One region of the Clostridium sp. LY3-2 genome, then DNA from elsewhere that is predicted to be linked to it. Evidence: riboswitches for the same ligand, from Rfam matches in the RefSeq annotation. Region 1 holds a riboswitch; the other holds the start of a gene.

What was found. Region 1 has a riboswitch for cyclic di-GMP ahead of M4I33_RS06310 (glycosyl hydrolase family 18 protein). Riboswitches for the same ligand answer to the same signal wherever they lie in the genome.
Region 2: another riboswitch for cyclic di-GMP. It lies ahead of M4I33_RS06650 (tetratricopeptide repeat-containing diguanylate cyclase); the one in region 1 lies ahead of M4I33_RS06310 (glycosyl hydrolase family 18 protein).

Annotation. Positions count from the first base shown of each region.
Region 1 covers NZ_JAMDLQ010000017.1:66,762-72,954, forward strand. The annotation lists gene M4I33_RS06300 (immunoglobulin-like domain-containing protein) at 1-820, opposite strand, end outside; partial or broken gene M4I33_RS06305 (immunoglobulin-like domain-containing protein) at 929-1,120, opposite strand; gene M4I33_RS06310 (glycosyl hydrolase family 18 protein) at 1,139-3,265, opposite strand; cyclic di-GMP riboswitch class I at 3,324-3,412, opposite strand; gene M4I33_RS06315 (LytTR family DNA-binding domain-containing protein) at 3,592-4,326, shown strand; gene M4I33_RS06320 (sensor histidine kinase) at 4,937-5,629, shown strand; gene M4I33_RS06325 (hypothetical protein) at 5,643-6,193, opposite strand, start outside.
Region 2 covers NZ_JAMDLQ010000018.1:10,326-16,518, reverse strand. The annotation lists gene M4I33_RS06660 (AbgT family transporter) at 1-1,320, shown strand, start outside; gene M4I33_RS06655 (manganese efflux pump) at 1,374-1,919, opposite strand; cyclic di-GMP riboswitch class I at 2,099-2,184, shown strand; gene M4I33_RS06650 (tetratricopeptide repeat-containing diguanylate cyclase) at 2,256-3,983, shown strand; gene M4I33_RS06645 (YdeI/OmpD-associated family protein) at 4,003-4,461, shown strand; gene M4I33_RS06640 (hypothetical protein) at 4,495-5,034, opposite strand; gene M4I33_RS06635 (hypothetical protein) at 5,106-5,537, opposite strand; gene M4I33_RS06630 (ABC transporter ATP-binding protein) at 5,883-6,193, shown strand, end outside.

The sequences.
Region 1 (6,193 bases):
TTCCAAGCCCTTTTTCTATAGCGTGATCAACTACTAAGCTAGTCCACTCCTTAGGGAAGATTGGGTGTGCTTCTCCTTCAAATCCTACTGAAACTGTAGTTCCTATCTTTCTATATGCTTCTTTGTCTGTTAATTCTGTATTTGCATACTTTTTGTAATATTCTTTTAATTGATCTTTAGTGCTATCTACTGCCCTAAGTGAAGCTGTTCCGTAGTTTTCACCTGGAAGAAGAGTAGCTTGTCCGTAGCACATAGTCATAATATTTACTAAATCAACCTTAACCCCTTGAGAAAGGTAAGCTTCTAAAACATCTAACTGAACATTTGTTAAACCGCTAGGTAAAACAGCTAAAGTTAAAACTACTTCTACGCCAGTTTCATCTTGAACTCTCTTTATTGCTTTAGCGTTTTGGATGTTTAACTGTTTGTTAGTTGAAGTTGCACCTTCAATATCTAAATCAATCTTAGTTAAACCATAGCCTGTAACTATTTCTTTATAAGTGTTATATAAAACGTCAACATCTTGAGTAACTTCCCAAATAGCAGTTCCATTTAATCCTCCTAAAGAAATTGCAACGTCTCCGCCTAATGCTCTAACATCTTTTATAGCTTGTTTTATACCTTGGTATTGAGTGTTATCTTTATGTCTTTCACTTAAGACATCAAAACCTCCAAATCCCCAGTTAACTTTTCCGTTTTGAACTCCTGAAGTTGCTTGAATAAATCCTAGGTTAAAGAATTTTACTCCTGTATCTTCTGATATTTTCTTTAAATTTAAAGCTCCATTTACAGAGAAATCTCCATTATTCCAAGCTGTCATATCTGCAAAAGGTGCATTAACTTGCTCTGCCCACTCTACTCCTTTTCCAACTCCAAAGTCAGAATCTTCTACTGGTGGCTTAACTTCTTCATTTTCTACAGTTATAACTCTATTTTTAGTAGTAGTTAATTCTTTACTGTCTGATACTTTGTAAGTTAAAGTGTACTTTCCTTCTTTGCTTGTATCTACAGTTCCTTCTACTTTTATTTTTGAAGTTAGATCTCCGTCTTCTTTATCTGTTGCTGTAACTCCTTGAAGCTTATCAAACTTTTCGTTTAATTTGATAGTTTTATCTTCTACTCCTTTTAATTCTGGAGCTTAATTTACTTCTGGAGGTGTAACTTCTTCAGCCTTTACAGTTATAACCCTGTTTTTAGTAGTAGTTAGTCCTTCTTTGTCAGATACTTTGTAAGTTAAAGTGTATTTTCCTTCTTTGCTTGTATCTACAGTTCCTTCTACCTTTATTTTTGAAGTTAAATCTCCGTCTTCTTTGTCAGTTGCTGTAATCCCTTGAAGCTTATCAAAATCTTCATTTACTTTTATAGTTTTATCTAAAACTCCGCTAAGTACAGGTGCGCTATTAACTTCTGGCACTTTTTCTCCAAAAATAGTTTGTTTGTAAATTTCAGGTCCAGTTTCAGACATACGTTGAACTATCTCTATGCTTTCAATCTTAGCATCTCCAGATAATTTAAATGTATAAGTTTGTCCTTGTTCTATATTTTTACCTTCCCAAACTGATTTTAAATCTACAACTGTATACCCATTTTCATAAGTTACAGTACCAGATGTATAATCTCCTCTATTTAATGCCTTGTCAGTTTTTAAATATAGTTTTGGTGCTTTTATAGTTTCAGCACCTCTTTCAACTTCTTTTAAAACTCCATTAGACTCTTCTGCTTTTTCATTATTTTTAATAGTTATCTCATATCCTTTTTTATCTACTCCCCACTCTTGTTCGTAAGTATTTACAGTAGCTGAAATATCTAAATTAGAATATCCTATATCATGCTTTTGTAATTCATTTTCTCCAAAAAGACCTTTTTTAGTAGCTGTAGTTAATTCATCTCTTCTACTAGAATTATTAGTAGGTGCATCTTGAGATGCCATCCAGCCTATAACTCCACCTAGATTATTTTCCTTTACATACTTAGTCTTTTCATTTATAGATTTTACGTTATCATAAGTAAAGAATTTCCCTGTTGATTCGTCATAAAGGTATGGCGCCTTAGCTGTGTCATCCCAATATTCTTTAAGCCCTGGATAATTAGCTTTTAACTTATCTAAACTTCTGTAAGACCAAACACCGCTACTACGTCCCCCGTCTCCGACAGTAAGTGGTGCTTCGTTTGGAGCTCCATATGACGGAGTTTGATCTGCATCTTTTGAGTTCTTTTCAGCGTCTTCAAATAATCCTGGTAATTCCTTATTATCTCCTTTAGAAACCTTATTCCAACCTCTAGTATAATAAGCTGCACCTATAACTATCTTTTCAGGTTCTGCACCCTTACTTAAAAGATAATCAACTGATTCATCAACTGATAAGTTATTCCCTTTTAAGCTATCATTCGGGTTTGCATAAAGTCCTGTTTGGTGACCACTTACAGGGTCCCAAGCCCCTCTCATGTCATAAGTCATTATATTTGCAAAATCTACTACGTTAAATAATCTATCAACATCTACTCCTAAGTCTACCTTAGCTTTAGGTGCAGGAAGTGCTACTGATAATTCGTAGTCTTTATTAACTTCAACTCCTTTTTTATCTAAAGCGCTTCTTAATTCTTCAAGTAAAGTTATATAGTTTTCCTTATCTTCTGGGATTGAATGTATAGCACCTTCATCATTTTTATTATCAACTAAGTCAGGCTGCCTTACATCACCTGGGTATTCCCAATCTAAATCAATAAAATCCATATTAGTGTAATCTACGAATTTTATAATATTTTTTATAAAGTTATCTCTCTTATTTTTGTCTCTAGCTATTAAAGAGAAATCTCCAGACTTAGACCATCCCCCAACAGATATTCCTATCTTTAAGTTAGGATTCTTAGCTCTAAGTTCTTGAAGTGCTATTAAAATTCCAGCGTTTGGTGCTCCCCACTGAACTCCAGCTTGTCCGACTGGCGCCCCTGTTGCAGCATCCTTATCTGTAAATACTAAGTCTCCATTAGAATCAAAATCCATAAATGCAAAGTTTAAATGAGTTAACTGGTCTGCTGGAATATCCTTTGGATAAAAGTTCCCTTGACCTCCCCAAATAGACCAATCCCCATAATACATTACATTACGCTTTTGACTTTGGTTTTTTGTGCTTGTTTTTTGTGTAATTTCCCTACTATTATTTGCTGCAAATGCCTCTAAAGCAGGTGAAATAGTAGATGCTACCACTGTAGCCATAATAGTTGTAGCTATTATTTTTCTGATTTTTGCATGGTTTTTTGCCATTTAAATTTACCCTCCTAAAATTAATTTTTTAGAAAATCAACCCTCGAAGTTTTTACTTCTAGGCAGCTGGCTGGCATAGCTATAAAAAAGCCTTAGCCCCTATAGTTTTGCGTAAATCACATTTCTGTGACCTTGCTCTTTTCTAAGTAGTTTTAAATGTTAACTTTTACATTAATAGTATATAATTTGGTAAATTTTATGTATACATAATTGCAAGTTTTAAGGTACTTTTTGTAACTTTTAATTAAAGATGTACTGCAAATTATTGTAAAATTATGAAATTTTAATGTATAATACAAATATCTCTAAAAAGAAAGGTTTTTTTTATGATTAAAATTGGATTATGTGACGATAACTATTTATTTATTAAAAAACTATCAGAAATATTAAAGGATTTATCTAAAAGCGAAGGCTTAAATATAGAAATAACATCATTTGAATCTTCAAAAGACCTTTTAGATTTTTACGGTAAAAATAAAAGCTATTTTGATGTTATTTTTTTAGATATATTAATGGATAACGATAGACTAAACGGAATAGAAACTTCTAAAATAATCAGAAAAACTTCTTCTGATATCTTTATAATATTTGTAACTAGCAGCAAAGATTACGCTTTAGATAGCTATAGCGTTAATGCTTTTAGTTATATTTTAAAGCCATTTTCAAAAGAAGATATCAAATCTAAATTTTTAGATGTATATAAAAAAATAGAATTAAATAAGAAAAATATCTTTTACGTTAAAAATAATCAAGATATTTTCACATTAGATTTAAACAAAGTCCTATACTTTGAATCAAACTTAAGAAAAATAACAGCCCACCTTATAAACGGTGAAAAAATCTCTTTTTATAACAAGATGTCAAACTTAGAAGAAGAAATAAAAGATAGAAATTTTTTAAGAATCCATAGAAGTTTTCTAGTGAATTTACTTTATGTAAAAAATATAATTTCAAAGGATTTAATAACTACAACAAATAAAGCATTACCTATAAGCAGTAAGTATTTATCCTCATCTAGAGATATATTTACATCTTATATAAAGGTTAAGCTTTCTAGTTAAAGGAGTGTTTAAAATAGCTTTAATTTACCTTTTTATAACTTCAGTATTTATAATTTACATATCAAAAATTCACCTTAATTTTAAGTTAAAAGATATAATACCAACCCTTTCTTTTAGCCAAATTTTTATATTTTTATTATTACTAGGTGTGTTTTTTAATAAGATAAGCATATTGAGCTTTCTTTTTTACATAATTATAGCTTCGATTTTACTTTCTTTTTTCTACAAAAAAGAATTGTTTAATATTTATTTATTAACTTTAAAATCATACTATTTACTACTTATATCACTTATAGCAGTTTCTAGTTCTTTTGAAATATTACTTAAAAATAACACTTATTTGATTTTTGAGTACAAGCCTTATCTTTATAGCTCATATTTTATTTCTATTGTCTTATATATAATCTTTGAAATACTTTTTATAAAGATACTAAACTTTGAAAAACTTAAATACATATTAGATTCAGTAAATAAATTAATTCCCTTATCTATGTTTATTTTGCTTATAATAAAAAATTTAAGTCTTTTATATGTGTTATTTTACTCAAAACACGCACCACTTGTCACTTACATAATATTTATTTCAATTTTGTTAGAGCTATATTTTGAGGTGTTTATACTTATTGGAATATCAAAATCATACGATTTATCTATCTATAAGCACAAAAACAAAATATTAAATATGCAATATGACTTACAAATCTCTAACCTAAAAAGACTAGAATCTAAAGAAGAATATATAAGAAAAATATCTCACGATATAAATAACCACAAAATAGCACTTCACACTTTAATAGAAAATAATGAAAAGGAAAAAGCTTTAAATTACCTAAAAAACTTAGGAGTAGATTCTTATAAAACAAACGAATTATACACTAAAAACAATATTTTAAATGCTATCTTACTATCAAAAAAAGAAATCTGCACTTTAAATAATATAGATCTTTCATTAGATATAAAGATTCCAAGCTCCTTAAAAGTTTCTGATTTTGATTTATGTATAATCTTTGGAAACCTTTTAGATAACTCAATCGAAGCTACTAAAAAGCTTAAAAAATCTCCCTATATAAGGGTAAAAGCTAAAATAATTAATTCTAACTTAGTTTTAGAAGTTAAAAACAATTATAATGGAGAACTTGTAATTAAAAACAATAATATTTTCACAACTAAAAAAGATAAATTAAACCACGGCTTTGGAATATCTAACATAAAATCTACAGTATCAAAGCTTAATGGAATATACGAAATAAATAAAGACTCTAAAGAATTTTCATCAATCATTATGATTCCTTTAGAAAATTAAAACACCAGTATTTTTACTGGTGTTTTCTTCTTAAAAGAAATAAGCCTACAAAAGGTAATAAAAATGGTAATTTTTTTATATTTTCAACCTCTAAATTCCCTTCTTCTAAGGGCTTAGCCTCATTTTTATCCTTTTTTATTTCTTTATTATCTTCTTTTTTAACGTCCTCTTTAATTTCTTCCTGCTTGTCCTCACTTAGAGAGACTTCGTCTTTAGCTTTAGTAATATCTTTTTCTTCTTCTTTTACTTTTAAGTCTTTATCTAACATTTCTATAACAGATTCATACGAGACTTTATCATCTTTTTTAACCCTTATTTCTATAGAAAAATCATTCTTTATCCCGTCTTCACCTTTATCAAAAACCCTTAAAAGATACGAAGTATAATTCCCTAAATCAAATTTTCTAATAAGCCTAACTTCTTTATCTTTTATTAAACCTTTAATATAATCTAAATCTTCTTTTTTAGGCTTATCATCAAAAGTAATTATTATAGGATCTTTTTTTACTAATTCTTCTTTAACTTCCTCTTTAATTTCTTCCTGCTTCTCCTCTTTTAATTCTA
Region 2 (6,193 bases), on a different contig from region 1:
AATGCTTTATTAAATAACTGGCTTGCATACGGTGGAGGGGTACTTGGAACTATTCTTATAGTTATGCTTGGAGTAGGTTTATCAGAAGAATCAGGGCTTTTAAGTACTTTAATTAAGAAAATAGGATTAAAGGTTTCAGATAAATTTTTACCAGTAGTTTTAGTTTTCTTAGGAATAATGAGTAGTATAGCAACAGATGCAGGTTATATAATTTTAATTCCACTTGCAGGATTGTTATACGTAGGACTTAAAAAGAATCCTTTAATAGGTATGGCAGCTGCGTTTGCAGGGGTATCAGCCGGGTTTAGTGCAAACCTAATCCCAGGAACTCCTATAGATGTAATAGTTGGAAACAATGCAAAGATATTTGCAGAAGGACAAGGTGTTCCTTTTGTATCAAGAGCAGGAGAAGCTTTAAATCCTGCAACAATGCACTATTTCTTTATAGTTGCATCAACTATACTTTTATCAATTATAGGTTATTTTGTAACAGCAAAATTCGTAAAGCCTAGACTTGAAAAAGAAACTTACGTAATACCAGAAGATATGAATTTAAATGACTTTTCAGTAAAGCCAGAAGAAAATAAAGCTTTAAAAAGTGCATTAATTGGATTATTAATAGGACTAGCTATAGTTATAGGATTAGCACTAGGGCCTCTTGCACCATTTATAGGTGAAGATGGAACTAAGGTAAACCCAATAATGGATAATGTAATTTTAATAATAACTTTCTTATTCTTTATGACTGGACTATTCTATGGGAAGAAAGTTGGAAAGTTTAAAAATGCGATGGATATAGTAAAAGCTATGTCAAAGCAAATGGGAGGAATGGGATATGTTTTAGTATTAACTTTCTTCTCATATAACTTCTTAGCTTTATTAAGTTTCTCAAATATTGGAACGTATATAACGTATTTAGGTGCATCATTTTTACAAAACTTAGGGATAGATAAGTATCCTGTATTACTTTTAATAGGATTTATATTAGTAACAGCTTTAATAAATCTATTTGTTGGAGGATTAACTTCAAAGTGGATGCTACTTGGACCTATATTTATTCCAATGTTATATAACGTAAATCAAAATTTAACACCAGACTTAGTTTCAGCTGCATACAGACTTGCAGACTCATCAACTAATGTTATTTCACCACTTATGTCATACGCTGGAATAATACTAGTGTTTATGAGAAAGTATAAACCAGATTATACTTTAGGGGATATGATTAGATTAATGATGCCTTACTCAATAGCATTCTTAATCTTCTGGACAACTTTACTAATTGGTTTCTTCGTATTTGGATTACCACTAGGATTCTAAATTTAAAATCAATAGGGCTTAGTACTATATTTTAGTACTAAGCCCTAAATTTTTTAATTAAATATCTCTATTAATCCAAGTACTATAAGAAGTATTCCAGAAGTTATATCTCCGTATTTACCAAGTAGTCTTCCAAAAACTTTTCCTCCAAGAACTTGACCTAAAAATATAGTCAATAAACTTAAAATGAAGTTTAAAAAACATACTAGAGGTATATTTAAACCTGTTGCACTTGCAGCTATACCTACTCCTAAATTATTTAAAGTAAGGCCAAATGCTAAAACTAATGTAGTTTTTAAATTAAGGTCTTTTATTTTAGCATCTTCTGAATTTTTCTTGATTACACTTTGAATAGTAAAATATACACCCATAATTACTATAGTAAAAGCTCCTAAAAAGTTTGAGATATAATTAGGTAAGATCGAAGAAATTATTTTTCCAACCTCCATTGAAAGAAATGTTCCGAAAGTTCCAATAAAAGCAATTAAAAGATTATCAAAAAAAGTTATTTTCTTTTTTCCTATTTCATAAGAAATTCCAATAATAAAGTTATCTAAATTAGATGAAAGCCCAAAAAGTATTGCACTTAAAATTTCCATAAAAGTCTCCTAAATTTTAAATATCATATAAAACTATACACTTTAAATAAGATGAAAAAATAGATTTTAAGTTAATATATAATTAATATTTTTGATAAAATTTAAATATAGTATATAATTTAAATAGAAAAAGAAATTAATATATATTAAAATAAATAATAATTATACGTTTAATAGTATAATTATTTAGGCAAAATAAGAGAAATCTTATTTACGCAAAACTATAGGGACTAAGGTTTATAAACTATGTCAGCCAGCTGCACTTTATAAAGAGGAGCTTTAGCCTTAACTTTTATAGTTAAGGCTTTTTATATTAAAAATAATATGGAGATAAATATGAAGATAAAAAAGGTGTTAATAGGGATACTTGTTATAATAGTTACGGTTTTATTAGCCATTTTATTAACTAAAAAAACAGTTGATAAAAGAGCAGTAGATGAAGCTTATAATTATAGAGTACAAGTTGGGAATAAAGTCTTTAATGATTTAGAAGGTTATGAAAAGAGATATAAAAGTTCATTAGAAGAAGAAACTGACCCCTACAAAAAGGGTGTATATTATAGCTCGCTTGTGCAAATTTATTCAGCTAAAAATGAATACGAAAAGATGAAAGAAGCTTCAAATAACGCACTTTTAGAATATAGTAAAGTAAAATGTGGTGAGTATTTTAAAGCCAAAGAATTAGAATATCTATCTTGGTCTATGTTATCTATTGAGAAATTCACAGATAGCTTTAATGCTGCAAATGATTTATTAAATATTATAAATAATAAAAATAGTGATCTGTTATCAGAAGATGAGATTATTAGAGCGGAAGCTTTAGCCTATTCAGTGTATTTATGTGTTTATACGGAGTTTAACATAATGGATAAGGCAGAATTTTATTATAATAAATTAGGAAAATTAAATATAAAAGACGACTATAAAGTTGAATATAGCAAAATGAAATACTTTTATAAAAAGAAAGACTTTAAAGAAGCCTATAAGCATGCTTTAAAGTATAATGAGATAAATCAAAGGTTAGATGAAGCTTATAATCAAAACATATCAGATGCTTCTCTATTAGAAGTTGGTCTTTGTGAACTAGAAATAGGAGACCTTGAAAAAGGAAAAGATGATATAGAAAGAGCTAAATATTTAAATCAGCAAATAGGAGATAATCAATCAGTTGCAGATGCAAATGTAGGATTAGCTATTTATTATAGAAAAAAGGGAGATAAAAAAAAGGCTATATCCTATTATGAGAAAGCAATAGAAATGCATAAAGACGGCAAAGATTATTATAACGAAAAAAAGGTTTTATACGAACTTATTACATATTTAGAAGAAAATAATATAAAAATAAATGGAATGAATATTTACAAAACTTACTACAAAGTAGCAAGTACAGAAGCTAATAGTGAAGTTAATAGTATAATTTCGAAGATGGCAACTGCAAACGACGAGTTAAATGAATCAACTTTAAACCTTATGAATAGGCAGCTTACAATAGCAGAATTTGTTTCAATTTCTGGAGTGATAGTCATAATAGTTTTAGCAGTTATAACTTTAAAGCTTAGAAAAGTTTTAAATGAGAAGCAAGAAAGTGAAAAAGCTCTTAAAGAGCTAGTTAACTTTGATTATTTAACTAGAGTCTGTACTAGAGGATACGGAGAAGAATTAATACACGAAAAATTAAAAGATAATAAAGTAACTATAGCTATCTTAGATATAGATAACTTTAAAAATATAAATGATAGTTTAGGACACAGCTACGGAGATGATATTTTAAGAAAACTTGGAAAAGTATTAAAAGATTCAGTTTCAAAAGATGAGATTATCTACAGGTATGGAGGAGAGGAATTTGTAATTGCATTTATCTCTAAAGATAGAATTGAAGCAAAAAAAATACTAGATAATATTAGAACTAAATTAAAGCTTAACCCGGATGATAGAGGAGTAGTATTTACGTTTTCAGCTGGTGTAAAAGAAATAAAAAATATAGATTTAGAAACAGGGATAAAATTTGCAGATAAATTACTTTATAAGGCAAAAACTCTTGGTAAAGATAGGGTGGAAATTTGATTTAAGGAGACTTATAAAAATGAAAAAGGAATTTAAAGCGCAGATAATAAAAGTAGAAGGAAAGAACGCTTCTTATATAGAAATCCCCTTTGACGTAGAAGCTGTATATAAAAAGAAACGTGTTAAAGTAAAAGCTAAGTTTGATGGAATAGAATATAGAGGGTCTATAGTCAAAATGGGAATGCCTTGCTTTATGATAGGCATAACTAAAGAAATAAGGGAAAAGTTAAGTAAAACTTTTGGCGATACAATAAACGTAGAAATAGAAGAAGATTTAGAAGAGAGAGTTATTGAAATTCCAAAGGAGTTTGAAGAAGCACTAAATAAAAATGATAAAGCAAAAGAATTTTTTAATAGCCTATCATTTTCAATGAAGAAAAAGTATATAAATTCAATAAATAGTGCAAAAAAAGAAGAAACTAAACTTAAACGAATTAAAGATTATATAGAAAAACTAGAAAATGAAATCAAAATATAATTTAAAAAGACGCTAGAAATTTCTAGCGTCTTTTTAATAAACCCAATTTACTGAGGATTTTATAACAACCCATTTTTCTTTAACCTTTATAGCTTCAAATGTAAAGCCTATTGCCCCGAGATTAGAACGCCTCTTTCGGCCTCTAAAGGAAACTGAATTTTTAGAGTATTCCTTATAGCTTGAAACATCATAAACTATGCCGTTTACAAATTCACCGTCTTTTACGTATCCAGCTTCTTCAAGTTCATCCATATTCATATCAAGTGGAGTAACATTATATTTTTTACTGATATAATTAAAAAGTTCAGCAGTGTCATCTTTTGAAAAATCCATAAATGTGTCAGTATCTATACTTACATACTGTAGATTTTTATTTAGGTCTTTATCAAGGTCCCAAGCTGCATCTATAGCTAGAGCTGCAAGATAAGCATTACTACTTTTGAACTTGTATTCATCAGTTTCAAGACTCTCATTAGAACTCTTATCACTAGTACTAGAAGGAGAGACTAAAGAGCAACTGACTAAAAATAATACGCCAAATACCATAGAGATTGTAGTTAGAATTTTCTTCAAATCCCGATACACCTCCTTATTCTTTAAGTTTATACTCCTTTTTGTCTTAAGAAATTACAAAATAAAAACAATTAGTTCATTAACATAACCATATTTGCAATTTGGTGTGTAGGATGATCATTTAAAATCTCATTTGCAATTTTTAAAGAGAGATCAGAATCTAAAAGTTTCTTTTCTATAGTAGTAAAAAATAACATCCACTCTTTATATTTGAAATCTTCAGATAAAGTATAAGCTCTATATGCATATTTATATGATAACTCCTCGTATAAAAACGGAGTATAAATTAAAAACAAGTAATAACTCATTAAATAGTAACTATAAGAAATTTTTTCTGTATCTTTAGAATTTTCAGCTTCTATAATTCTATCTAACAAATAAAAGTAAAATTTATCCTTTGTAATTTTATCTTTTTCTTTAAGTTTTATTAAAAGTTCTTCATCTATATCTAAGATGTTTATGTTTATTAAATCAATCTCTAAATCGCTAATTAAATTGTTCATTTAGCAAACACCACCTTCGTTTATAGAATAATGTATAAGTTCAAAAAGGTCTACATAAAATCAAAAAATAACTAATTATTTAGAGAAAATGGTATTAAATTGATGTTTAATTTAAATAAATTGAGAAATATTGATTAATTTCCATAAATATGCCTTGATTGTTGACAAATTAATGGAATATAGGATAAATTTACGATAAATTATGAACAATTAAGAAAAAACCTCATAATAACCTATAAATTCATTGACAGTGTATATTTTGTTACATTAAAATGTATATTGAATGTTTAAAAGACTACATAAAGACACAATATGTTGTTTAAAAAAACCAAGGAGGCGTTATATATGGGAATAAGACTAGAAAATTTAGTAGTACAGTTCGGTGACTTTAAAGCTATCGATAATGTAACTGTTAATATCCCAAAAGGAAAGTTAGTTTCTTTACTAGGACCATCGGGTTCAGGGAAATCGACTACACTTTTCACTATTTCAGGAATCCACAAGCCTAAGAGTGGGAAAATTATTTTTGGAGATAGAGACGTTACTGGCTTAGAACCACAAGAACTAGGTATTGGCTTAGTTTTCCAAAACTATGCTCTATATCCACACATGACAGTTAGAGAAAACATAAAATTCCCTTTAGATAATTTAAAGTG